2 regions of the Limosilactobacillus secundus genome follow, and region 1 is predicted to be linked to the other one. Evidence: predicted binding sites of a transcription regulator. Region 1 holds the regulator's gene; the other holds the start of a gene.
The links. Region 1 encodes HrcA, which represses chaperone genes, less so after heat shock. Its sites were predicted from a motif close to TTAGCACTCNNNNNNNNNGAGTGCTAA; they were not measured.
Positions count from the first base shown of each region.

Region 2: the regulator HrcA is predicted to act here: its motif matches at 2,301-2,327, upstream of LMB57_RS02530 (ATP-dependent Clp protease ATP-binding subunit).

Region 1 is NZ_JAJGUA010000022.1:22,940-35,489, forward strand. Features, by position in the region: gene truB (tRNA pseudouridine(55) synthase TruB) at 1-64, shown strand, start outside; gene ribF (riboflavin biosynthesis protein RibF) at 77-1,024, shown strand; gene LMB57_RS00650 (hypothetical protein) at 1,086-1,457, opposite strand; gene hrcA (heat-inducible transcriptional repressor HrcA) at 1,577-2,629, shown strand; gene grpE (nucleotide exchange factor GrpE) at 2,642-3,214, shown strand; gene dnaK (molecular chaperone DnaK) at 3,239-5,104, shown strand; gene dnaJ (molecular chaperone DnaJ) at 5,233-6,384, shown strand; gene lepA (translation elongation factor 4) at 6,515-8,350, shown strand; gene LMB57_RS00680 (C69 family dipeptidase) at 8,739-10,154, shown strand; gene LMB57_RS00685 (Ldh family oxidoreductase) at 10,227-11,303, shown strand; gene LMB57_RS00690 (hypothetical protein) at 11,379-11,555, shown strand; gene LMB57_RS00695 (L-lactate dehydrogenase) at 11,640-12,550, opposite strand, start outside.
Region 2 is NZ_JAJGUA010000025.1:8,441-20,990, reverse strand. Features, by position in the region: gene ptsP (phosphoenolpyruvate--protein phosphotransferase) at 1-1,663, opposite strand, end outside; gene LMB57_RS02540 (phosphocarrier protein HPr) at 1,663-1,929, opposite strand; gene LMB57_RS02535 (hypothetical protein) at 2,051-2,236, opposite strand; gene LMB57_RS02530 (ATP-dependent Clp protease ATP-binding subunit) at 2,516-4,714, shown strand; gene LMB57_RS02525 (ECF transporter S component) at 4,773-5,381, opposite strand; gene LMB57_RS02520 (MucBP domain-containing protein) at 5,531-6,256, shown strand; gene LMB57_RS02515 (hypothetical protein) at 6,386-7,072, opposite strand; gene LMB57_RS02510 (ATP-binding cassette domain-containing protein) at 7,072-7,935, opposite strand; gene LMB57_RS02505 (GntR family transcriptional regulator) at 7,916-8,299, opposite strand; gene LMB57_RS02500 (KxYKxGKxW signal peptide domain-containing protein) at 8,460-11,177, opposite strand; gene LMB57_RS02495 (NlpC/P60 family protein) at 11,252-12,550, opposite strand, start outside.

The sequences.
Region 1 (12,550 bases):
ACTGTATCATTTTGATTCGAAAAATAAAATGTATAAGCCAACTAAAATGTTTGCAGTTAATTGAGGAGTGTAGGAGTTGCAAGTTATAAAAATTCACCATCCTTTGGAAAAAAGCCTAATTCCTGCGGGGCCAATTGTACTTGCAATGGGTTTCTTTGATGGTGTTCATCGGGGGCATCAAGCAGTAATCAAACGTGCCCGTGAAATTGCCCGTGAAAAAGGATTGCCATTAGTAGTTTTGACGTATGATCATGCTCCTGGAATTGTTTATCGTCAATATAAGGGCGGCTTTAAATATTTATCAACGGTCGATAGGAAGCTTGAATTATTAAACGATCTTGATGTTGATCGGATTTATTTAATAAGTTTTACATCATCATTCGCAAGCCTTTCTCCTCAGCAGTTTGTTGATGAGTATTTGGTAGGCTTTCATGCTCAAACGGTCGTGGCAGGGTTTGATCATACTTATGGTAAAGAAGATATTGCATCAATGAAGCTACTTCCTAAATATGCAGCAGGGCGGTTTGAAGTTGTTACTGTGCCCAAATTTACTGAGGATGGAAGTCAAGAAAAGGTTGGTTCTCGAGAAATTCGAAAATTAATTGATGCTGGTAATGTGAAAGCAGCTAATCAAGCATTAGGATATCCTTATCAAACAACTGGCTTAGTAGTTCATGGCTTAGCTCGTGGACGAACACTTGGCTTTCCTACGATCAATGTTGAGCATCCGGAAGAGGAGCGACTTCCTGGGATTGGGGTCTATGCCGTCAAAGTTAAGCTCGGTAAGAAGTGGTATAATGGAATGGCAAGCGTTGGTCACAACATAACATTTGGCGATGCTAATCAATTAACGGTTGAAATTAACTTATTTGATTTTCAACAAATGGTGTATGGCGAGGAAGTAGTTGTGCGTTGGTATCAGTATCTTCGTGGCGAAGAAAAGTTCACGGGAGCGGATGCATTAGTTGCACAGATGAAACAAGATGAACAAAACGCCCGGCGTATTTTAGAAAAATATAAATAAAAGAGGTTTAGATTGATCTTTCGTGGCAATTGTGCCAACAAGATTTATCAAACCTCTTTTTTTAATGCCGACTTCCACGATGACTGGTAGTCTGGTTAATCTTATGAATATTTCGTTCAAATTTGAATCCGCCATCAGTCACTAATTTGAAATGCCGCATTTTCCCGTTAAAAGGCTGGCCGTTTAAGCGCACTGTTGTCCAGTTCCGCATAATTTCAGTCATGGAAGCAAGTGCTTTCAGTTGATTAAGATTGTTCTCCTTAGTTGCTTCGTCTTTAATATCTGACTGCAAGCGATAGATTAGGTTGTTATGGTATTCTAATAGTTCATTCGTTAGGGGCGCATTACGGTATTTATTAAATAACTTCTGAATTAATAACATTGCTTCTTGAGTATTTTGGGGTTGAATATAGCGATGTTCTTTATGTTTCATGGATAAAGCTCCTTTAAAAATTGTTTGACGTTTCTTGACTTTTAGGGTAGTAATTGGTATATTATACAGTGTGTTTAGCACTTGACCCTAATGAGTGCTAAAAGGGGAAGTGATATACGATGCTAACACAACGACAGAAAAAGATTCTGCAAGCGATTGTACGTCAATACACATCAACTGGTCAACCGGTTGGATCAAAACATTTAGCAGAAAAGTTGCCTTTTAAGGTCAGTTCAGCAACTGTCCGTAATGAGATGGCGGTTTTAGAGGACAATGATTTGATCTTAAAAGAGCACTCTTCATCAGGCCGGGTTCCATCGAAACGAGGTTATCGTTATTATGTCGATAACTTGCTTGATCCACAAGCAGTTACTGATAATGATCTGGTAGTGATTCAAAACTCACTTGGAACTGGTTTTCAAAAGATTGACGAAATTATTTCGCATTCAGCAGATATCTTATCAAACTTAACTTCATATACTGCTTTTACATTAAAGCCTGAGCAAGAAAGTGTTCGTTTGAGTGGCTTTCGAGTTGTACCGCTGGGGAATCATAAGGTTATTGCGATCTTAGTTACCGACAGCGGTGAGGTTGAAAATCAGTCATTCACTTTGCCGCCGGACATTGACACAGATGCAATGCAGGCAGTAATTAGAATGATTAATGATCAATTAGTTGGTTTGCCGCTATCAGAAGTGGTAAAACGACTAAAAGATGATATCCCACTTCAGGTTCTGCATTATATGCATAGTCCCGATGGCTTCCTTGATATTTTTGATAATGTCTTATCTCAAGCAGCACGTGAGCGTTTTTTCGTTGGTGGTCGACTGAACTTACTGGATTTTGCAAGTACTCATGATCCCCACGCAATCCAATCACTGTATGGCTTGTTAGATAAGAATGACAATTTATCGAATATCTTGGATTCGACGCTTACCTCAGATAATGGAGTTAATGTTAAAATCGGTCAGGAAATCTCTAAGAATAAGCTTCTTGATGATTATAGCTTGATTACTGCAAGTTATAATGTTGAACAATATGGACGAGGAATTATTGCAGTTCTTGGTCCAACAAGGATGCCTTATTCACGGACAATTGGAATTGTAAATGCCTTTCGCCAAGAATTAGCAAAACGGCTATTAGATTTCTACCGTCACTATTATGATTCATAGGAGGCGAGTTAATTGGCCAAGGAAAAACAAGAAGATCAACAAAAACAAACTGCGCCTGAAAATGAAAAGGCACCTAAAAAAGATATAAAAAAAGAGGCTTCAGATAAGAAGGATGATCAAACTTCCAAATTAAAGGAAGAGATCGCTGACTTAAAGAAGCAGCTCGCTGATAAAGATGACAAATATTTACGAGCAGAAGCAGAAATTCAAAATATGACTAATCGTTTTAATAAAGAACGGGCTCAAATCCTTAAATATGATGGTCAGGATTTAGCAAAGTCAATTTTACCAGTGCTTGATAACCTTAAACGAGCATTAGCAATTGAAGTTGTAGACGATAATGGTAAACAACTTAAAAAGGGTATTCAAATGGTTCATGATCACCTTGTCAAGGCATTAAATGACCATGGCATCACTGAAATCAAAGCTGATGGTGAAACATTTGATCCTACTCTTCACCAAGCAGTTCAAACTGTTCCGGTCGAAGAAGGTCAGAAGCCTGAAACTGTTGTTAATGTTCTTCAAGCAGGATATCAACTCAAAGACCGGGTATTACGCCCAGCAATGGTTGTTGTAGCTCAATAAATTTGTGAGAGAAGGAAATAAATTATGGCAAGTAATAAGATTATTGGTATTGATTTAGGTACTACTAACTCTGCGGTTGCTGTTATGGAAGGTAATGAACCTAAGATTATCACCAACCCAGAAGGAAGTCGGACAACACCATCTGTTGTTTCATTTAAGAATGGTGAAACTCAAGTTGGGGAAGTAGCAAAGCGTCAGGCAATTACTAATCCTAACACTATTTCATCAATCAAGAGTCACATGGGTGAAGCAGGATACACTGTTGAAGTTGATGGTAAGAAATATACTCCACAAGAAATTTCAGCAATGATTTTGCAATACCTTAAGAAATATGCTGAAGATTACATTGGTGATACTGTTACTCAAGCAGTTATTACTGTTCCTGCATACTTCAATGATGCTCAACGTCAAGCTACTAAGGATGCCGGTAAAATTGCGGGCCTTGATGTTAAGCGGATTATTAACGAACCTACTGCTTCATCATTAGCATACGGTCTTGATAAGAAGGACAAAGATGAAAAGATCCTTGTTTATGATCTTGGTGGTGGTACATTCGATGTTTCCATCCTTGAATTAGGTGACGGTGTCTTCCAAGTTCTCTCTACTAATGGTGATACTCATTTAGGTGGGGATGACTTTGACCAAAAGATTATGGATTGGTTAATCGATGGCTTTAAGGAAGAACACGGTGTTGATCTTTCTCAAGACAAGATGGCTCTTCAACGTTTGAAGGATGCTGCTGAAAAGGCTAAGAAAGACTTGTCAGGTGTTCAAGAAGCGCAAATCAGCTTACCATTTATTTCAGCTGGTGAAAACGGCCCATTGCACTTGGAAAAGACATTAAGTCGGGCACAATTTAACCAATTAACTAATGACTTAGTTGAACGGACAAAGCAACCAGTATTGAATGCTTTGAAAGATGCGGATCTTACCTTTGACGACATTGATGAAGTTATCTTAAATGGTGGATCTACTCGTATTCCTGCCGTTCAAGAAATGGTTAAGGAATTAACTGGTAAAGAACCTAACCACTCAATTAATCCTGACGAAGCCGTTGCTCTTGGTGCAGCTATTCAAGGTGGGGTTCTTACTGGTGATGTTAAGGATGTTGTATTACTTGATGTTACTCCACTTTCACTTGGTATTGAAACCATGGGTGGTGTCTTCACTAAGTTGATTGATCGTAACACAACTATTCCTACTTCAAAGAGTCAAATCTTCTCAACTGCTGCTGATAACCAACCAGCTGTTGACATTCACGTTCTTCAAGGTGAACGTCCAATGGCAGCAGACAATAAGACTTTGGGTAACTTCCAACTAACTGATATTCCTGCTGCTCCTCGTGGTGTTCCTCAAATCAAAGTTACATTTGATATCGATAAGAACGGTATTGTTAATGTTTCTGCTGAAGATCAAGGAACTCACAAGAAGCAAAACATCACTATCAAGTCTAACTCAGGCTTAAGTGATGAAGAAATTGAACGGATGAAGAAGGATGCTGAAGAGCATGCTGAAGCCGACAAGAAGAAGAAGGAAGAAGTTGACTTAAAGAATGAAGTTGACCAAGAACTCTTCCAAGTTGATAAGACTTTGAAGGAAGTTAAGGGTAAAGTTCCTGAAGATGATATCAAGAAGGCTGAAAGTGCTCGTGACGAATTAAAGAAGGCTAAAGAAAGCGGCAACCTTGATGAAATGAAAGCTAAGAAGGATGCTTTGAACAAAGTTATTCAAGACCTTAGCGTAAAGCTTTACCAACAAGCACAAGGTGCACAAGGTGGCGCTGCTAATGGTCAACCTGGTGATAACCAACAAAATGGTAATGACAACGGTAATGATGACAATACTGTTGATGGTGATTTTAAGGACGTTACACCAGACGACAAGAAATAGCCTGCGGTAAACAGTCTTAAAATGTTAGTGTAAAAGCCAAAGGCCAGAAAAAAGGACTTTGGCTTTTACTTTCGTTTGCTGGCTGTGGTATAACTAAACAAGCAATAAAGTAATGAGGTATTTATTATATGGCAGAACAAGATTATTATGACATTTTAGGTGTCTCTAAGGATGCATCCGAAAAAGACATCAAGCGTGCATATCGTCGGCTTGCGGCAAAATACCACCCAGATGTTAACCACGAGCCTGGTGCAGAAGAAAAGTTTAAGAAGATTAATGAAGCATATGAGACATTAAGTGATAGTCAAAAACGTGCTCAATATGATCAATTTGGTTCAGCTGGCCCACAAGGTGCTGGCGGTCAAGGCTTTGGCGGCTTTGGTGGTGGTCAAGCTTATTCTAACTTTGGTGGCGGCTTTGACGACATCTTTAGTCAATTCTTTGGCGGCGGTGGTCGTACTCATCGGGACCCAACAGCCCCGCGTCAAGGGCGTGATTTACAATATGCAATGACTCTTGATTTTATGGATGCGGTTTTTGGGAAAACAACTACTATCAAGTATGACCGTGATGCAGAATGTAAGACTTGTCATGGAACCGGAGCTAAGTCTGGTAAATCGCCAATAACTTGTCCACGGTGTCATGGTGCCGGAGTGATTACGAGCGTTCGTCAAACACCACTAGGCAATATGCAAACTCAAACCACTTGTCCAGAATGTAATGGAACTGGAAGGATTATTAAGCCAGAAGATCGTTGTGATACTTGCCATGGTGCAGGACATGTCCACGAACGTCATGAGCTAGAAGTGAAGGTGCCTGCCGGTGTTGATGATGGTCAACAAATGCGGCTCCAACATCAAGGGGATGCTGGTGAGAACGGTGGCCCAGCCGGAGATTTGTATATTGTCTTCCGAGTAACACCAAGTCGAGAATTCCGGCGTGATGGTTCAACAATTTACGTTGATCGTGATATTTCGTTTGCTCAAGCAGCCTTGGGAGACGAAGTAAAAGTTAAAACGGTTCATGGTGATGTCAACCTTAAAATTCCTGCTGGAACACAATCAGAAACTAATTTCCGCTTGCGTGGCAAGGGTGTTCCACACCTTAACGGTAATGGTAACGGGGATGAACATGTTACTGTCCACGTTAAAACACCTAAGAGCCTTAACAAACGTCAACGTGAAGCAATGTTAGCATTCGCGGCTGCTAGCGGTGAAGATGTTAAGGGTGTGAAAAAGACAGTTCTTGATAAGTTACGTGATGCTTTTGAGGATAAATAAATAGTTTTTATGAAGCAGGAAAAACTTAATATTTTTCCTGCTTTTTGTATATCTAGCAGAAGTTTTCCCATTCTAAACGATGATTTGGTATACTAGATAAAGAATATTCGTTGAAAGTGAGTCTTTTTAAATGAACCTAGAAGAAATGAAAGAGCGGCAAAAACACATTCGGAATTTCTCGATTGTTGCCCACATTGACCATGGAAAATCAACGCTTGCTGATCGTATTTTAGAGATGACTGATTCAATCAGCAAACGTGAAATGAAAAACCAGATTCTTGATGATATGCCTCTAGAACGAGAACGGGGCATTACAATCAAATTAAATGCCGTCGCTCTGACATATCATGCTAAAGACGGTGAAGACTACATTTTCCATTTAATCGATACACCAGGCCACGTCGATTTTTCTTATGAAGTCTCACGGTCTCTTGCTGCCTGTGAAGGTGCCGTCTTAGTAGTCGATGCAACGCAAGGAGTAGAAGCACAGACCCTTGCTAACGTCTTTTTAGCGCTTGACAATGACCTTGAAATTTTACCTGTTATCAATAAGATCGATTTACCCTCTGCTGATCCTGAGGGTACTAAGAAACAGATTGAAGACGAGATTGGTTTAGATACTGATGAGGCAGTTGATATTAGTGCTAAAACTGGAATGGGCGTTGATGAAGTCCTGGAAAAAATCGTTAAAGACGTCCCAGCACCAACAGGAGATTTAACCGCGCCGTTAAAAGCCCTTATCTTTGATTCAAAGTATGATGATTATCGGGGCGTTGTCCTTAGTGTCCGGGTTGTTGAAGGGACTGTTAAAAAAGGTGACCGAATTAAATTAATGAACGGTGGTACCGAATATGAGGTAGCAGAAGTAGGGATTAACTCTCCTAAACCATTGGCACGTGATGTGTTGATGGCTGGGGATGTAGGTTACATCACCGCGGCAATTAAAGACATTAAAGATACTCGGGTCGGTGATACGGTTACAAGTGCAGATAATCCTACAGATAAGCCGTTAGAAGGATATCGGCAAATGACGCCAATGGTATATGCTGGACTCTATCCAACTGATAATGCTAAATTTAATGATTTACGTGATGCGTTGGAAAAGCTTCAACTTAATGATGCGGCATTAACTTTTGAACCGGAATCATCGCAAGCATTGGGATTTGGATTCCGTTGTGGTTTCTTAGGATTACTTCACATGGACGTTATTCAAGAACGACTTGAACGTGAATTTAATCTTGATTTAATCACGACTGCGCCATCTGTTACTTACCATGTTGAATTAGCGGATGGGACAACAAAGGAAGTGGAAAATCCGGCTGAAATGCCAGACGCTTCTTCCATTAAAGCGATTAAGGAACCATATGTCCGCGCTTCAATCATGGTTCCCAATGATTATGTTGGCCCAGTAATGGAACTTTGCCAACGGAAACGGGGAGACTTTGATACAATGGAATATCTAAGCGATACCCGGGTAAACGTTATTTATCATATTCCGTTGTCAGAAATTATTTTTGACTTCTTTGACAAGTTAAAGAGTTCTACACGGGGATACGCTTCCTTAGATTATGAAATTGATGGCTACCGGCCAAGTAATTTGGTTAAGATTGACATCTTGCTTAATGGCGATAAGGTGGATGCATTAAGCTTTATTGCTCACCGTGACTTTGCGGCAGAACGTGGTCGGGAAATTACTGCTAAATTAAAGAAGATCATTCCACGGCAAAACTTTGAAATTCCAATTCAAGCTGCAATCGGCTCAAAGATTATTGCACGAACTAATATTAAAGCCTACCGGAAAGATGTTACTGCCCGTATTCATACTGGGGATCCAGACCGGCGTGCTAAATTATTAGATAAGCAGAAACGTGGGAAGAAACGGATGAAGGCTGTCGGAAAAGTTGATATTCCTCAGGCCGCCTTTATGGCCGTTTTGAAGACCGATGAGCAATTGGACGAGAAGTAAACGTTGATGTAAAGGCGGTTGTTGTCTTTGCATCTGCCTCTAATAACATAGTTGCGTGGGTATGACGCAAACTATGAAAATTAAATGGGCTCTATAATATCTGATGTTGATATAGAAATATCACTTTCTATACCAATATCAGATTTTTGTTTTTAAACTAAAAAGAGGCTCGCCTTCTGATACAATGAAATCGCCAAAACATATAGAAAGGAAGGTAATCTCCATAAATAGTAATACAAGGACTCTCCTCAATTTAACAGACCCTCATTCAAATCTTTTCATCATTGATTAAACATGGTGGGCTTTTATACTCGCTTAATACTGCAGCCCTCATAAAATTAGCGTATCATAGATAATGTAATCGCTATTATTTGAGGAGGAAATAAATATGCAAAATAAAGATGCTTGTACATCAATCATGGTCGGTAAGAAGGCTTCTCTCGATGGTGCTAATTATATTGCCCGTAATGAAGATCGCGTAAAGGCAATTGAACCCAAGCGATTTTTAGTAAAACCGGCAGTAAAGGGACGCCACGAAACCTACGTATCACCTTACAATAAAGTAACTGTAGCCTTGCCGGAAGAGGGAATGCGTTATACTTCTACGCCTACCCTTGATCAAACAGCAGGACCTAATGAAGAAGATGGAATTAATGAAGCAAATGTGGCAGCTTCCTTTACTGAGAGTGTTTATGCAAATGATCGGGTGTTAGCATATGATCCATACGTAAAAAATGGCCTGGCAGAAGACTCACTTTGTACTTTAGTATTACCGTATATTCATTCTGCCCGTGAAGGAGTTGAATATACGGGAAAATTAATTGCTGAATTGGGGGCTGCTGAGGGAAACGGGATGCAATTTGCAGATGCCGATGAGATTTGGTATATGGAAGTAGTAACTGGTCACCAATGGGTTGCAGTTCGTATTCCTGATGATTGCTATGCTGTTACTCCTAACCAAGTAGCAATTGAAGATATTGATTTTGATGATCCTGATAATTATATGTGGGCTGATGGAATTCAAGAATTTGTTGAAGACCACCAATTAAACCCTGACCATGACCGGTGGGATTTCCGCCATATTTTTGGTACCAGTACACAAAAAGACCGTCACTACAATACACCGCGGACTTGGTTTGCTCAACGTTACCTTAGTCCTAACGCTTCATTAGGCCAACGTCCCGAAGATTCTGAAATGCCATTTATCCGTAAGGCTGAATTTAAGATTGCTAATGAAGACATCCAGTATGTTTTAAAATCGCATTTTAATGAGACACCTTACGATCCAATGGGGGATGCTCCTGAACGTAAGACTTACCGGGCTATCTCTTTATCACGAACAGCTCAATCACATATTTTACAAGTGCGTAATCTGAATAAATATAAAACAAGTATTCATTGGATTGAACTAGGAGTCCCAGCATTTAACCCTTATGTTCCATTTTTTGCTAATGCTGACGATACTGATGAATCATATCGAAACGTACCTGAAAAAATGAACTTAGAATCTGCATTCTGGTTAAATGAAGCCTTAGCAGAGGTCGTTGAAAGTCATTATCAAGAATTTATGGAAAAAGATGAAGACTACCAAAAGGAGCTAAATGAATGGGCACGCCGTAAAATTGCGCAGGTTGATAAAGAAGCAGCTAGTCTTGAAGGCCAGGCACTAATTGATTATCTAACTGGACAAAATCATGAAATAGCTACCCATTATAATGAACGGACAAAGGCCCTCTTCTTTGAATTATTAACTGAAGGCTGTGAGCTTTCAAAGATGTCATTTAAGATGGATCCCAACCTTTAAGCGACTTTGAATATTGACGTTTTTCTCTTTGTTATTAAAATATAATTAGTATAAAATGAGAGAAGGATGAAAATGAGACTTCAAGCAACCTATGAACGACATTATCTAGTAGAAGTTTTTACAAAATTGGGATTTAACCAAGATGACAGTCAATTATTAGCAGACACTCTAGTTGATGCGGATTTGCGCGGGATCTCATCTCATGGGATTCAACGATTAGCATGGTATCGTCGGATGATTAAAGAAGGAACGATTATTCCCCAAAATAAGGCCGAAATTATTCGTGAGTTACCAGGCTCCGTCCTTGTTGACGCTAACCAAAATATGGGACAGCTCGCAACGGTTTTAGCAACTCAAAAAATAATTGAAAAGGCTAAGAAAACAGGGGTAGCAATTGCTGTTATTCGCAATTCGAATCACTTCGGCACTGCTGGTTACTATACAAGATTAGCATTAGAAGCTGGATTGGTAGGAGTTGCCCTTACTAACACTCGTCCCCTGGTAGTCCCAACTAATGCTACTCAGGCTTTTCTTGGGTCTAATGCTTTTGCGTTTGGCTTTCCTGCTTCTCCACATCCATTTATGTTTGATGGTGCCACTTGTGTTGTTTCAGGGGGAAAAATTCAAGTTTATGCTAAAAAAGGCGAACCGTTGCCAGGTGAATGGGCAGTTGATAAAGATCGGCAGGTAGTAACTGATGCGCAAGAGGCAGAAGATATTCTTGCCACCGCGGCCTTTACTGAAGGAGAACAAAAAGGTGGAGGAGTTCTCACTCTTGGCGGAAATGATGAGGAAAATTCTAATTATAAGGGGATGGGAAACTCGATTGTAATTGAATTGTTGACGGGTATTTTAGCTCAAGGTTCTATCTCTGCCGATACTGTTAGTGGTAAACATGACTTTAGCCAATTTGTAATGGTTCTTAATCCAGCATTCTTCGGTGATCCAGAAGTATTGAAGAAAGATGCCACATCAATGTTAGATCGAATTCGCCAACTTGAACATATTCCTAGTAAAGAAATTTGGGTACCCGGTGATCGTGAGTACCGTTTATTAGCAGAAAATAAAGAAAAAGGTGTCACGATTGATGAAAAGACCTATCAAGAAATGAAAGAAATCGGAACTGAACTTGGTATTGATGTTCCTTAATAATTGATAAACTCCTTCAAATTCTGATAAGCGAAAGTGGTACACTGAACATATGAGAAAAAAGGAGCATCTTAAATGGAAGATCGAGAATTAGTAACGTTTTGGCTCGCAGGTGATCATAAGTTAGCAATTCGAAAGGGACTTACTTCGGCAATTTTAGCGCGTGAACTTAGAAAAAAGGGTTATAAGGATAAATTAATAGAAGACTTTCTTGATGATTTTGCACGTGGCTTGAAAAATCATCAAAAATAGGCATAAAAAAACTCCCAACGTTTTACTAAACGCTGAGAGTTTTTTAGTAGCACGATAATCTATCGTTTTATTTATGAATATGGCTTAGTTGTTACCTTGTAACTTTGCCATACCGTTCTTAGCAACTTCTTCCAATTGCTTAGCAGAGTCAGCCATAGCCTTCTTTTCACGGTCGTTAAGTGGAACTTCAATAACCTTTGCCACACCAGAAGCGTTAACAACAGCTGGAGTACCGATGTAAAGGTCGTTAAGTCCGTATTCACCGTTCATTGGGGCACCGATAGGGAGAACAGAATTTTCATCACGAAGAATAGCCTTTGAAATCCGCATTAAAGCAGTGGCAACACCATAGAAGGTAGCACCTTTGCGGTTAATGATTTCGTATGCCTTGTTACGAACATCATCTTCAATCTTAAGTAATTCATCTTCTGAAATACCTTCATCCTTAGCAATATCAAGTAATGGCTTGCCACCAACAGTAGCACTTGAGTAAGCAGCAAATTCGGAATCACCGTGTTCACCCATAATGTTAGCAATAACATCACGAGGGTCAACATGAAGCTTCTTACCAAGAGCAACCCGAAGACGTGCGGAATCAAGTGAAGTACCTGAACCAACAACCTTGTTCTTAGGGAAGCCAGAAAGCTTTTGAACAGCATAGGTAAGGATATCAACTGGGTTAGCTGCAACTAAGAAGATTCCGTCAAAACCAGACTTAACGATTGGTTCTACAACGGACTTAATGATCTTCAAGTTCTTGTCAACTAATTGAAGACGAGTTTCACCAGGCTTTTGTGGAGCACCAGCAGTAATAACAACTAAATCAGCGTCTTTGCAAGTGTCGTAATCTGCTGAGTAGATATTCTTAGGAGCGGTGAAGGCAGTAGCGTCTTCAAGGTCCATTGCGTCCCCTTCAGTCCGTTCCTTAATAATATCAACAATAGCAAATTCTTCAGCAATTCCTTGTTGTGCCATTGCGAAGGCGTAACTTGAAC
Region 2 (12,550 bases), on a different contig from region 1:
TCGCTCGGTGAACTAATGGTTGTAATTTGCGCGTGTTCAACTGGTTAATTAAAGAACGAACACGTAAAATCTGACTACTGCTCATTGAAAATTCATCAAGCCCCATTGCCATTAATAGAGGAACCGCATAAGGATTATTAGCCATCTCTCCACACATTCCGACCCACTTACCTTCAGCATGCGCAGCTTCAATCACTTGCCGCACCATCCGTAAAACCGCCGGATGAAGTTCTTGATATAGGTATGCTACTTGCTGATTTCCGCGATCAACAGCGAATAGATACTGAACAAGATCATTACTGCCAATGCTAAAAAAATCAACATACTTTGCAAAATGTTCAGCCATAACCGCAACTGCCGGAATCTCTAACATCATGCCGACTTCAATGTTTTTAGCAACTTGAATACCTGCTTGCTCAAGCTTTTCTTTTTCATCGTCAAGAATTGCGCGCGCCGCTTGAAACTCTTCAATTGTTGCAATCATCGGAAACATAATGGCTAACCGCCCATAAACAGATGCACGAAGAAGGGCGCGCAACTGGGGACGTAATATTTCCGGGCGTGCCAACCCAATCCGAATAGCACGAAAACCTAAGTAAGGATTGTCCTCATGAGGAAGAGCAACCATCCCCAGCTTTTTATCGCCGCCAATATCAAGCGTTCGCGCGACTACCCGTTGTCCGTTCATTACCGAAACAAATCTTTTATAAGCATTAAATTGCTGCTCTTCAGTTGGCAATTCATCCTTGCTCATATAGAGAAATTCTGTTCTTAAAAGGCCAATCCCCTCGGCGCCATCCTCTTGAGCATCAATAACGTCAGCAAATGTTCCGACATTAGCCCCCACTTCAAATCGACGTCCATCAGCACTCACAGTTTGCTTATCTTTTAACGCACCCCACTTTTGCTGCTCCTGGATAAATTTACCAGCTAACAAACGATAATGCTCAACCTCTTCATTCGTTGGATTAACAATCACTTTGCCATGAATCCCATCAACAATCAGCAAGTCGCCATCATGAATAATCGTAGTAGCATTCTTGACGCCAACGACAGCTGGTAACGAAAGCGTCTTACTCATAATTGTAAAGTGAGAAGTGCGTCCACCATTAGTTGTAACAATCCCTGCAACATATCGCTTATCAAACTGGGCAGTATCAGTAGGTGTAATATTATTAGCAACAAAGATCGCGCGGTGGTCTAAAATTCCTGGGTCTGGTAAAGAAACATTCAATAGGTGACTCAAGACTCGTTTGGTCACATCACGCAAGGCGGTTGCCCGCGCATATAAATATTCATTATCATTCTTGCGTTCAAAAATACTTAAATAATAATCTTCAACACGTTTAACAGCCCACTCTGCAGTATCATGATGGCTATTAATACGGTCAATAATCTTCTTTTGTAAAGTCGGATCATCTAAAATCGCAATTTGGGTATCAATAATCGTCACTGCCCGTTGACCTAGCAACTCATGGGCACGCTGAGACAAATGCTGAAGTTCAGCCTTGCTTAACGCAAAAGAATCATGAAGCCGGGCGACCTCATGATTCTCATCAGCTGTATGCTGTTTTTTTATAGATAGATCTGACTCTACTAACAGGTGTGCCGGAGCAATCGTAATACCACTACTAGCAGCAAGTCCGGTTAGTAGTATAGACATTAGTCAGTCAATCCTTCTTTCTTCATAGTTTCAGCAACGGTGTCCAAAGCTTCTTTTTCATCGTCACCATTGGCAGTAATAGTAACCTTAGCGTTTTGACCAACACCAAGGGACATTACACCCATGATTGACTTCAAGTTTACACTCTTACCTTCGTATGAAAGAGTAATATCAGATGAAAACTTTGAAGCAGCTTGTACCAAAATAGTAGCTGGACGAGCATGAATACCAGTTTCTGAAGTAATTGTAAATTCACGTTTTTCCATATTAATCAGTCTCCTTCGAGCAGATATAATTAATTTATTATCAGTAGCTTTACCACTGATACACCTCGATAATTACATTTTAGCAATTGTAAGCGTTAAATACAAGGCTACATCTTGCGATTTATCGCTCTCTTAATTGATAAATAATTTTACCGCCTCGCTGCGCTTCGCCTTCAATTTGCGAACGGTATGCATACGAGTGAAAAATCGGTTGAAATTTCTGAAAATTCTCGGGAGTAATTACAAAACGATCAATCTTTTTATTTCGCAAATCATCCAATAATTGTTCAAAATTTTCTTCTGCCATTCAATCACCTCAACATAAAATTCTATCTTCTCATTATACACGAAATCCCGATCATCCTTCTATTTTAGCATTCATAGCTAAAGAGTGCTAAAATCAAAGTGAGCTGTTTTCGGCATTTCTAAGTAATTAGTTATGTTGGAAAAGGTTACTCTTTACTTAAAGAAAATATTTAAGTTTTATGGCTTGCTTTGCGATAAAAAGTAAGTATAATATTAATCAATGGTCAAGAAAGGTCAAACGCTTTCTTGATAAAACTATTTTAGGAGGTATTAAATTCAGATGCAATGTCAATACTGTCATCAAAATCCAGCTACGATTCATCTTCAAATGAATTTTAATGGACAACGGATTCAAATAGACCTCTGCCAAAATTGTTATCAAAAATTACAAAATCTACAAACAGATATGATGAATGGAGGTAACGGAATGAATAATTTCGGTTTTGGAAGCCTCGAAGACTTCATGAACGCAATGAACAATATGCAAAGTCAAGCGGCCGGTGCTAATGGTCAAAACATGAACAGCCAATCCCAACGGCAAGGTGGCGGCCGGAATGGAAAGGGAATCCTTGGTCAATATGGGATCAACCTTACTGATCTTGCCCGCCAAGGTAAAATTGACCCAGTCATCGGGCGCGACAATGAAATTAAACGAGTGATTGAAATTTTAAACCGCCGGACTAAGAATAACCCGGTCCTAATTGGTGAAGCGGGGGTTGGTAAGACTGCCGTTGTTGAAGGCTTAGCTCAAGCAATCGTTAGCGGCCAAGTTCCCGAAAAGCTTGCTAACAAGGAAATTATCCGACTCGATGTTGTTTCTTTAGTTCAAGGTACTGGAATTCGGGGGCAATTTGAAAAGCGGATGCAACAATTGATGGAAGAAGTTCGCAAGAATAAGAACATTATTCTCTTTATTGATGAAATCCACGAAATCATGGGTGCGGGAAATGCTGAAGGCGGGATGGACGCTGGAAATATTCTTAAACCAGCTCTCGCCCGTGGTGACTTCCAATTAGTTGGTGCTACTACCCTTAATGAATACCGAAAAATCGAAAAGGATGCAGCTCTTGCACGGCGGTTCCAACCAGTTGAAGTTGATGAACCATCAGTTGAAGAAACAATTCGCATCTTAAACGGGATCAAAAATCGTTATCAAGATTACCATCACGTTAAATACACAGATGACGCAATTGTAGCAGCTGCTAAACTCTCTGACCGCTACATTCAAGATCGTTACTTGCCCGATAAAGCTATCGACTTACTCGATGAAGCAGGATCAAAGAAGAACTTAACACTTAAAAATGTAGATCCAAACGCAATCGAAAATGAAATCCACACAGCTGAAGCACACAAGCAACAAGCAGCTGATAACCAAGACTATGAAAAAGCAGCTTTCTACCGCGATCAGGTTGCTAAGCTTGAAAAGGCAAAGAAGGAAGCTGAAGAAAACCATACTGAAGATTCTGCAACCGTTACTGTTAAGGATATGCAGAGCATCGTTGAAGAACGGACAAATATTCCAGTTGGTGACCTGCAAAAACAAGAAGAAAATCAACTTCGCGACCTTGATAAGAAGCTTGATGAACACGTTATTGGTCAAACCCAAGCAGTGGATAAGGTTGCCCGTGCCATTCGTCGTAATCGAATCGGATTGAACAAGTCTGGTCGCCCAATTGGTAGTTTCCTCTTTGTGGGTCCTACCGGGGTTGGTAAGACTGAAACCGCTAAGCAACTTGCCCTCCAATTGTTTGGTTCTAAGGATGCCATGATTCGGTTCGATATGTCTGAATACATGGACAAGACCTCTACTTCTAAATTAATCGGGGCTGCTCCTGGTTATGTTGGTTACGAAGAAGCTGGACAGTTGACTGAACAAGTACGGCGGCACCCTTATAGCTTGATCTTACTTGATGAAGTTGAAAAGGCGCATCCAGATGTTATGCACATGTTCTTACAAATTCTGGATGATGGTCGTTTAACTGATTCTCAAGGACGCACTGTTAGCTTCAAGGATACAATCATTATCATGACATCTAATGCCGGAACTGGTGATTCAGAAGCAAGTGTTGGTTTCGGTGCTGAGTCTAATGGTAGTACTCATTCCATCATTGACAAGTTGACAAACTACTTCAAGCCAGAATTCTTAAACCGGTTTGATGACATCGTTCAATTCAATGCCCTTTCCAAGGACGACTTGATGAAGATTGTTAACTTAATGATTGATGATGTTAATAACATGCTTGCTGATAAGAACTTGCATATCGAAGTCACTAACAATGTTGAAGAAAAATTAGTTGATATGGGCTTTGATCCAAAGATGGGTGCTCGTCCTCTTCGCCGAGTAATCCAAGAACAAATCGAAGACCGGATTGCTGATTACGTTCTTGATCACAGTGACGCTCATAAATTAGTTGCTAAACTTGATGATAGTGGTGACATTGTTGTCGAAGAAACTAAAGAAGTACCAACAATTGCTTAAAAATAACTAAGTATAAAAAACGAGGCTGAATTTTTCAACCTCGTTTTTTATATTACGCTCAATTTACTTCCAAACGACGGCGGACCTCCAATACCGGAAGAGCAACCATTGGAACAATAATAATCGCCAATATCAATTCAGCAAGCCCATTAGTCGCCATGACTGTTTCTAAAGCAATTAATAAATGATTAACATTTACCCCATAAGTTTGCGCAACTGCTGGAGTACGATAAAATAGATAAATAAAGCCTAATACCAAGCCAGTATTAGTAAGAGTCCCTACTATTGCAGCACTTACCGCGGCGATATATTTTGCTTTGACCAAACAACACATAAGAATAAAAGTATATCCTGCTAAAATCCCAATCATAATGCGAGGAACCACGGAAACAAGCGGGTTAACAAAAACTAAGGGAGCAAGCGGACTACTTGGTGCCACAAATGCCCGCACCCAAGTCAGGAGCCCCCAAATACCACCAATAATTGCGCCATCAACGGGACCCAACACAATTGCCGCAATAATGACTGTTACATGAAGGGTCGTAATACTAAGCGGCCCCAGCGGAATGTTGCCAAAAAATGGGACAAAATCTTGTAAGAGAATAATTGCGATAAAGATTGCTAATGTCGTATTATGCCTAATTTGTTGGTGCCGTGTTTTTGCCATTTTTCTTCTCCTAAATAAATTTGAATAGGCTTATTGTAATAAAAAAATCACCTATTCGCAATTCTCAAGAGAAATATGGTCGTTCCTTATCGTGTCAACTACTAAAAAGCGCTATAATAATAGAGAATTAAGGTTACGGAGTGTTAATAATGATTGACAAATTTAAAACAGGAAATCCTATCTGGGTTTACTATAATGATATTGATTCAGGAGCAAACCTTACCGTTCCGCAATTACTACGCGGATTTATCGGTCAAGAATACCAAATTGAACAAAAACAATTTCCTAATTACCGCTATGTAAAGACTGAAGGTGAAACTAAGGGAACATTCGATATGCGGCAACGAATTGTACACCTTTTTTATCGAAAACAGAATTGGGGAGAGGTCCAATCAATTGAAATGTATCTCCACCTCGATGCCCCGACACAAGTATTTGATACAGCTGGTGGAATGCCAGTCGGTGCCCCGCTTCCTGCTGATATTACAGTTAAATCCTTCCACCGAGTTGCGACTAAGAATGGTCAGTTTTGGTATGAAATTGGCGCTGATCAATGGATTAAGTATGATCAAATGCACGTTGTTGACAATCCATTCAACCAGGATATACGGAAAGAAAAGTCAAAACTCATTAATAATTTAACGGTAATTCCCTTGAAGAATGTTCAAGCCAAAGTTGATTATCTCCATAATAAGTCAATCAATGTTTATGATGCGCCTTATGGAAATAAAGTGGCAGAAATTCCAAATGGGGAAACAATTACCCTAATTGGAAAATTAAACGATAATGATGAGATTACCTGGTACCAAGTAGGTCGCAAGAAATATATTACTAGCAACTACATTCAAATTGAATATCCAGAAGATGATGAATAAAAAAGCGAGAGGCTGGGAGAAAACTTTTGTTTTCTCTCAGCCTCAACTGCTTTTATGAACAATAGTAAGATAACGTGGAACTAGCTTTGCGTCGCCACAAGGCTGGAGTTTAATTCTCACTCACTTCTATTAATCCCGCCGTAATTGAATTTTATTATTAAAGAAACGCGCTAAAGCATAAACGATGATTAAGTAAATAACCAAGATTACCCAACCAGTAACGTTTGAGATTATGATTGACTTAAAGACACCACTAGCAGAAAGCGCTGGGATTAAGCCAACCAGTGAATAAGCTAACATCATCAATAATACTAGGCAAGCTATCGGAAGCCCAATTCCTACAATCCATTTCCACCGACGATTTAATAAGGCAAAACCATTACCAATTGCCATCATCGTTAAAGAAAGACTGAAATACGATAAAAGACTATGCCAAGTAGAAGTAAAGTCAAACGGTGCATACCTCAAGTCCACCAGTTGTGCGATAAACCAAACTACTAATGTCATTAGGAAAAGAGACAAAATCCGCCCTTGCCATAGTGCTTTACGAGAAATACCATTTTGAATTGCCCATTTAAAGTCAGTATAAGGAGTTACAAGGAAAATCGCCATCAAAAGCACGTTTAAGATTGATGAAGCAATGCTTGGGAGGGCATGGAGACTAACCAAAAAAGACTCAAGGTTGTGTGAAATGATTAATCCAAGCAGGTAGATTATTAATGCTATTCCTAGCCCCCACCCTAAGGCAATTCCTGTAGCATGACCCGCTTGTTGAAACATAGTTGAAATAACGAGGTTCCTCTTTTGATTTTCCATTAGTATTCTCCCCCATTCGTTAAGTAAATGAATAAATGTTGCAAATCATAATGACCAATCTTAACTTGATCAGGAATCACACGCTGTTCATCTAAATGATCAAGTAAGTAGGCAGTCTTAATATTCCCCATCATCTCTGTTTTAAGAACTTTTAAACCTGCCGTATACTCATCAACCATTTTTTCTGGACCACTAATCGCATAAGCCTTGGCTAATAAACCATCTGTACCTTCATTAATAATGATGCGGTGTTGATCCATGATGAGGACATGTTCGACTAATTGTTGAATTTCTTCAATCAAGTGGGTTGATAAGACAAAAGTTCGTGGTCGTTCTTGATAAGTCTTAACTAATTCTTTATAGAAGCTATCACGATGATTAGCATCTAAACCTAAAATCGGTTCATCTAATAAAACGTAATCGGCATTGACTGCTAAAGCGACGATTAGCTTGGAGGCTGTCCGTTGCCCCGTCGATAAGTTAGTAATTTTCATCCGGTCATTCAAGCCAAAAACCTTTAGGAGACGCTTTGCTAGGTCATAGTCAAAGTTATTATAAGCGGCATCAGCCAAGTCAAAGGTTTGACTTATCTTCATGTGACGCGGATAAAGATTAACTTCACTCATCAAAAAGATCTTGCTGAGGAGGTCATCATTGTTATTAACGTCTTCATTACCAATTTTTACTTCTCCGCTCGTTGGAAAAATCCGGTTGCTCATAATATTAAGAAGAGTCGTCTTCCCTGCCCCATTCCGGCCAAGGAGCCCATAAATTTTAGCAGGCTCTAGAGTAAATGAAATATTATCCAATACTGTTTGACGTCGATACTTTTTGATAATGTTTTTAACCATTAATTGATCCATCGTTCTCACCTCGTTCGATTAAGTCTAATAAATGCTGCTTGGTAATCCCGAGCTTACCCGCTTCAACTAACAAACTCTTTACATAGTCGTTATAAAAACTTTCTTTACGTTGTTCCATAATTTTTTGTTGTGCACCTTTTTTTACAAACATCCCTAGTCCACGTCGCTTTTCTAAGAGGTCTTTATTAACTAAAATATTCATCCCCTTAAGAACTGTTGCAGGATTGATATGCAATTGCTGAGAAAGCTGGGTCGTTGATGGTACCTGCGAACCTTCATCAAAGCCCCCAGAGAAAATCATCTCTTCAAGCTGGTCAGCAATTTGCTGATAAAGCGGCGTCGAATCATTAAAGTCGAAATTCATAAGTGCACCTCCTTCTTGTTTAACACTCCATTACTTATGTAACTAAGTATATATGTAAAGGAGAGATTTAGCAAGAGGGTAAAAGAAAAAACTTCCTGCTCGGCTGAGGAGGAAGTTTTTTAGGGAAGTCATTAAATCTAAACAACCAGATAAAAATGTTTTAAATACGATTCCTAATTGCCCATGCTGGATCAATCCATTCACCATGTCCAGTCGCTTGGTTTGGATCAGTCCAACTTGGTACAAATGAATTTTTAAGGTCAACACCATAATTTGGACTAGTATTGATTCCCAAATGAAGATGATCCTTGTCACGGTAGCCAATTACTTGGCCCGCGTAAACAATATCGTTTGGTTTTACAGTAATCTTATTCCGGTTACTAAATGCTTCTTGATAGACATAAAGGAAGCGACCATCCCAAATCGTTGTAAACCACCACATTGTTTGCCCGTTATTATCACGAACCGTATTAACATCTAATACGCGACCACCATGAACGGCATGAACAGCTGAACCAGGGTGGTCCTGGGTCCCAAAGTCTAAGCCATCATGGTAGCCATTCTTGCGAATATTGCTGGTATAGCCAAATTTTTGCCCCTGATAATGCCAACCTTCGCCAGACTGTGGGAACGGCCAACTCCATCCATCGTTTTGTGGAAGCGCACGGGCAATTCCATCATTTCCAAAGTTATAGCAATGACCATCGACCCAGTTTATTCCGGTATACATTTGACCATGCAATTGATCATTGTATACCCATAAATCATCTGGATCTGGTTGGCATTCATAGCCATCAGAGAAATAATAACGGTTCCCATTAATTGTTCGCCACCCAGTTGCTAATTGACCATTTACTGGATCATAATAAACGGCCCCACCATTAAGACTCTGGAAGCCATCATTAATGTCAATTTGTGGAGACCAGAAATCTAGATAATTACCATTGCCATTTGCATCATCCGTATAACGATGAATAACTTTAATTCCCCGATGATTCATTGCTGCGCTAACAGGTAAAGTTGCAGCAAAAGCCGACTTATTGTTATTAAGCCATGACGTATTCGAACTATTTAGGTTTGAGTTTGTATTATCTAATTTGACTCGATAGAACTCATGACCATCAAGGCCAACAACAATTAAATATTGATAAGGTCGGCTATTTTCACCGATTGCTTCATGCCATCCCTTAATATTAATACTATTGCCGTCCAAGCTAACATTAGCATTTCCCATATTTGTGGAGTAATTACCACTAAATTGATCAGTTACTCCCTGGTTAAGATATGGGTTGCCATCAGTAGCTGCTGAAAAACGTAATAAGATTTGAAGATTACCGTTAACTAGTTTATTGAGTTGATCTGTACTTAACTTAATATCCGTACTGAAACCACTCTTTGCGCTCCCATACATTGTTAGGTATACTCGTCCAACATCGGGACGACCAGTTAAGGATAACTTTTGACGGGTAATTTCTTTTCCATTAAATAAAACAATAAGGTAAGGATTCTGCTGAACTAAACTATTATCGCTTGCCATCCATCCCTGAACATGCAATCCTTGATCAGTCATCTTTACTTGGTCAACGTAAGATGCTGTTTGGTTTAAAGTAACTGGTGATGACCAAAAATCAATATGTTGACCGTCATTACCGTTACCATTTGGATCTGCTGAGTATCGACTAACGACTGAATATTGATGACCTGGTTGGAGTGAATTCAAATTAAAGGTTACATTAAAGCCTGCATTTTCGGCATTTAAGACGTGTGGATAGACTTTAGCAACATCTGGGCGAGTAGTCCCATTAATTTTCATTGATGCCACTTGCCGATTAGCTGTTCGATCAAAAATGATAATAAATCGGTTGCTGGCAACGTTAGATAAATCACTAGCATGCCAGCCTGCAACGGTTAACTGACCAGGTTCACTAATATTAAAACTGTCAAGCCAGCCCTCATTTACTCGGTTAACTGGTGCAATTCTTCGTGGTGCAAACCATTCAGTAACGTAAGATCCTTCTCCATTAGTAGCATTACTATACCGGCTTAAAATCTGATATTGATGGTTAGGATCAAGATTAGCAACATTAAAGACTGCTTTAAAGCCAGAACTATCTGCATTCATTATGTTTGGATAAACGCGGGCAACATCTGGACGCGCTACTTTCTTAACTTCTTGGCGACTAATTTCATGGCTGGCAGTTTGATCAAACAAAATTAAGAAGTGATGATCACGATTAATCGAACCATTAGTGGCATGCCAGCCTGCGACAGATAACTCACCATTTTGAACCTGAAATTGGTCTAAATTACCATAGTTGCTTTTATCAATTGTAATTGGTTGTGACCACCAGTCCGTGTGTTGTCCCTCACCAGTTTGCATATTGCTATAACGGCTAACAACTTGGATAGAATCATTTTCATCATGCATATTTTTAGTATTTAACTTAATATTTGAGTCGTAGCCAGAGTTAGCAGCATTATATACATTGTGAACCTTTGCAACATCTGGACGAGCAACATTATTTATTACTTTGCTTCGTCCTAATTCTTTATTTGTTGTATTATCGTAAGCAATTACAAATCGATTCTGTTCATCAAGGGACTGGTTAGTTGCTTGCCAACCAGTGACTTGAAGTTGGTTATCATTAAATTTAGCCTGATCAAGATAACCATAATTACCATTATCTTGATGATCATAGGTTTGATCATTAGTTGGGTTATTAATCTTTTGAACTTGGCCAGTTGATTGCGGCTGTTGAGTATCAGCAAGCACGTTCCCACTAAATACTACGCCAGTTGAGATCGCAATTGTAGTTATTGTCGCAACAATCCATTTTTTACCACTTTTATATAACTTAAAATGTCTTTTATTTTCCATTTTAATCTCCCAATTTATTATTAAACAATAAAAGGGTTAGAAATGTTCCCCAACACTTTAACCCTTTTTAAATCTTAAGCAAATACCCGTCTGATACCTGCAATTACATTACGTTGACCATTAATAATTGGTTGAACCATTACTCTTGGTGGCCAGCTTTCAATTACTTGGTTATTACCGAGGTAAATCGCAACGTGCCAAATAGTATGGGTTCCTGGTTGATAGTAGAAGACAAGATCCCCACGTTGCCGATCATTATATGAAACATTCATAAAGTGCGGATCAGCAAAGAGGTTTCGAGAATTCCATTCGTTGCCAGGGAAGCCATGATAGATGGAACTGCATGAAGTTGGATTAATTCCACCAGCATATAGAGCTTGCATTACTAACCCAGAACAATCAACACCGTAAGCTGGAGATGAAGAACATCCTGCAAGCCATGGTTTACCCATGTATTGATATGCCTGACGAATCATTGCTTCAATATGATCTTGACGTGAAGCACCAGCACCTGCTCCAAGTGGGGCTATGTAGCTATCAATACTTGTCCACTGATCAGCAGGCAAGCCTAATGCAACCCAGGTGTTATAGTCAACCCAACCAGTTGCTGGTAAGCCATGAGCCCGTTGAACACTCATTACCCGGTAAGCATCAGCAGTAGTGTAAGTGTTATGTTGATAACCAGTCCCAATTCGATCCTTAACTAGTTGCGTCTTGATTCCTTCATAACCAGGGCCGATGTTATGACCAACGGGGCCACTTGGTTGGATTTGACTATAGTTAATTTGGTACATCCATGAAGGATTTTGGTAAAGATTTAAATATTGATTAGTAAGCCATACTTGCGAATAGTTTTCTTCACCATTATCTGCGTTACTATAACGACTGACTAATTGCATAGCATCGTGAGCATATTGACCATCAATATTAAAGTCAACTGTAAATCGAGCATTATTTGCGCCTAAGATATTACCATAAACGTTATTAATATCTGGACTGGCAACATTAGTTACTTCTTTTCGAGCGATTTCACGCCCCTTACTTAAATCCCATAAGATTACAAAGTGATGAGAGTTAATCATCGATGCATCATCAGCGTGCCAACCAGAAGCAGAAATAGTTGTGCCATTTTGAGTAAAGTGATCTAACCATGCCTGATTATTATTTAAGTTCACATTATTGTTATACCAATAATCAATATGGTTTCCTTCACCATTCTTGGCATCATCAGTATAACGACTGACAAGAACAAATTGGTGACCAACCATTGCTGGAGTGATGTCGAACGTTGTACTGTAGCGTGATTGACCAGCATTTTGAATGTTACCATATCCATTTTGGGCAACATCAGCACTAGCAGTTACTTTCACATT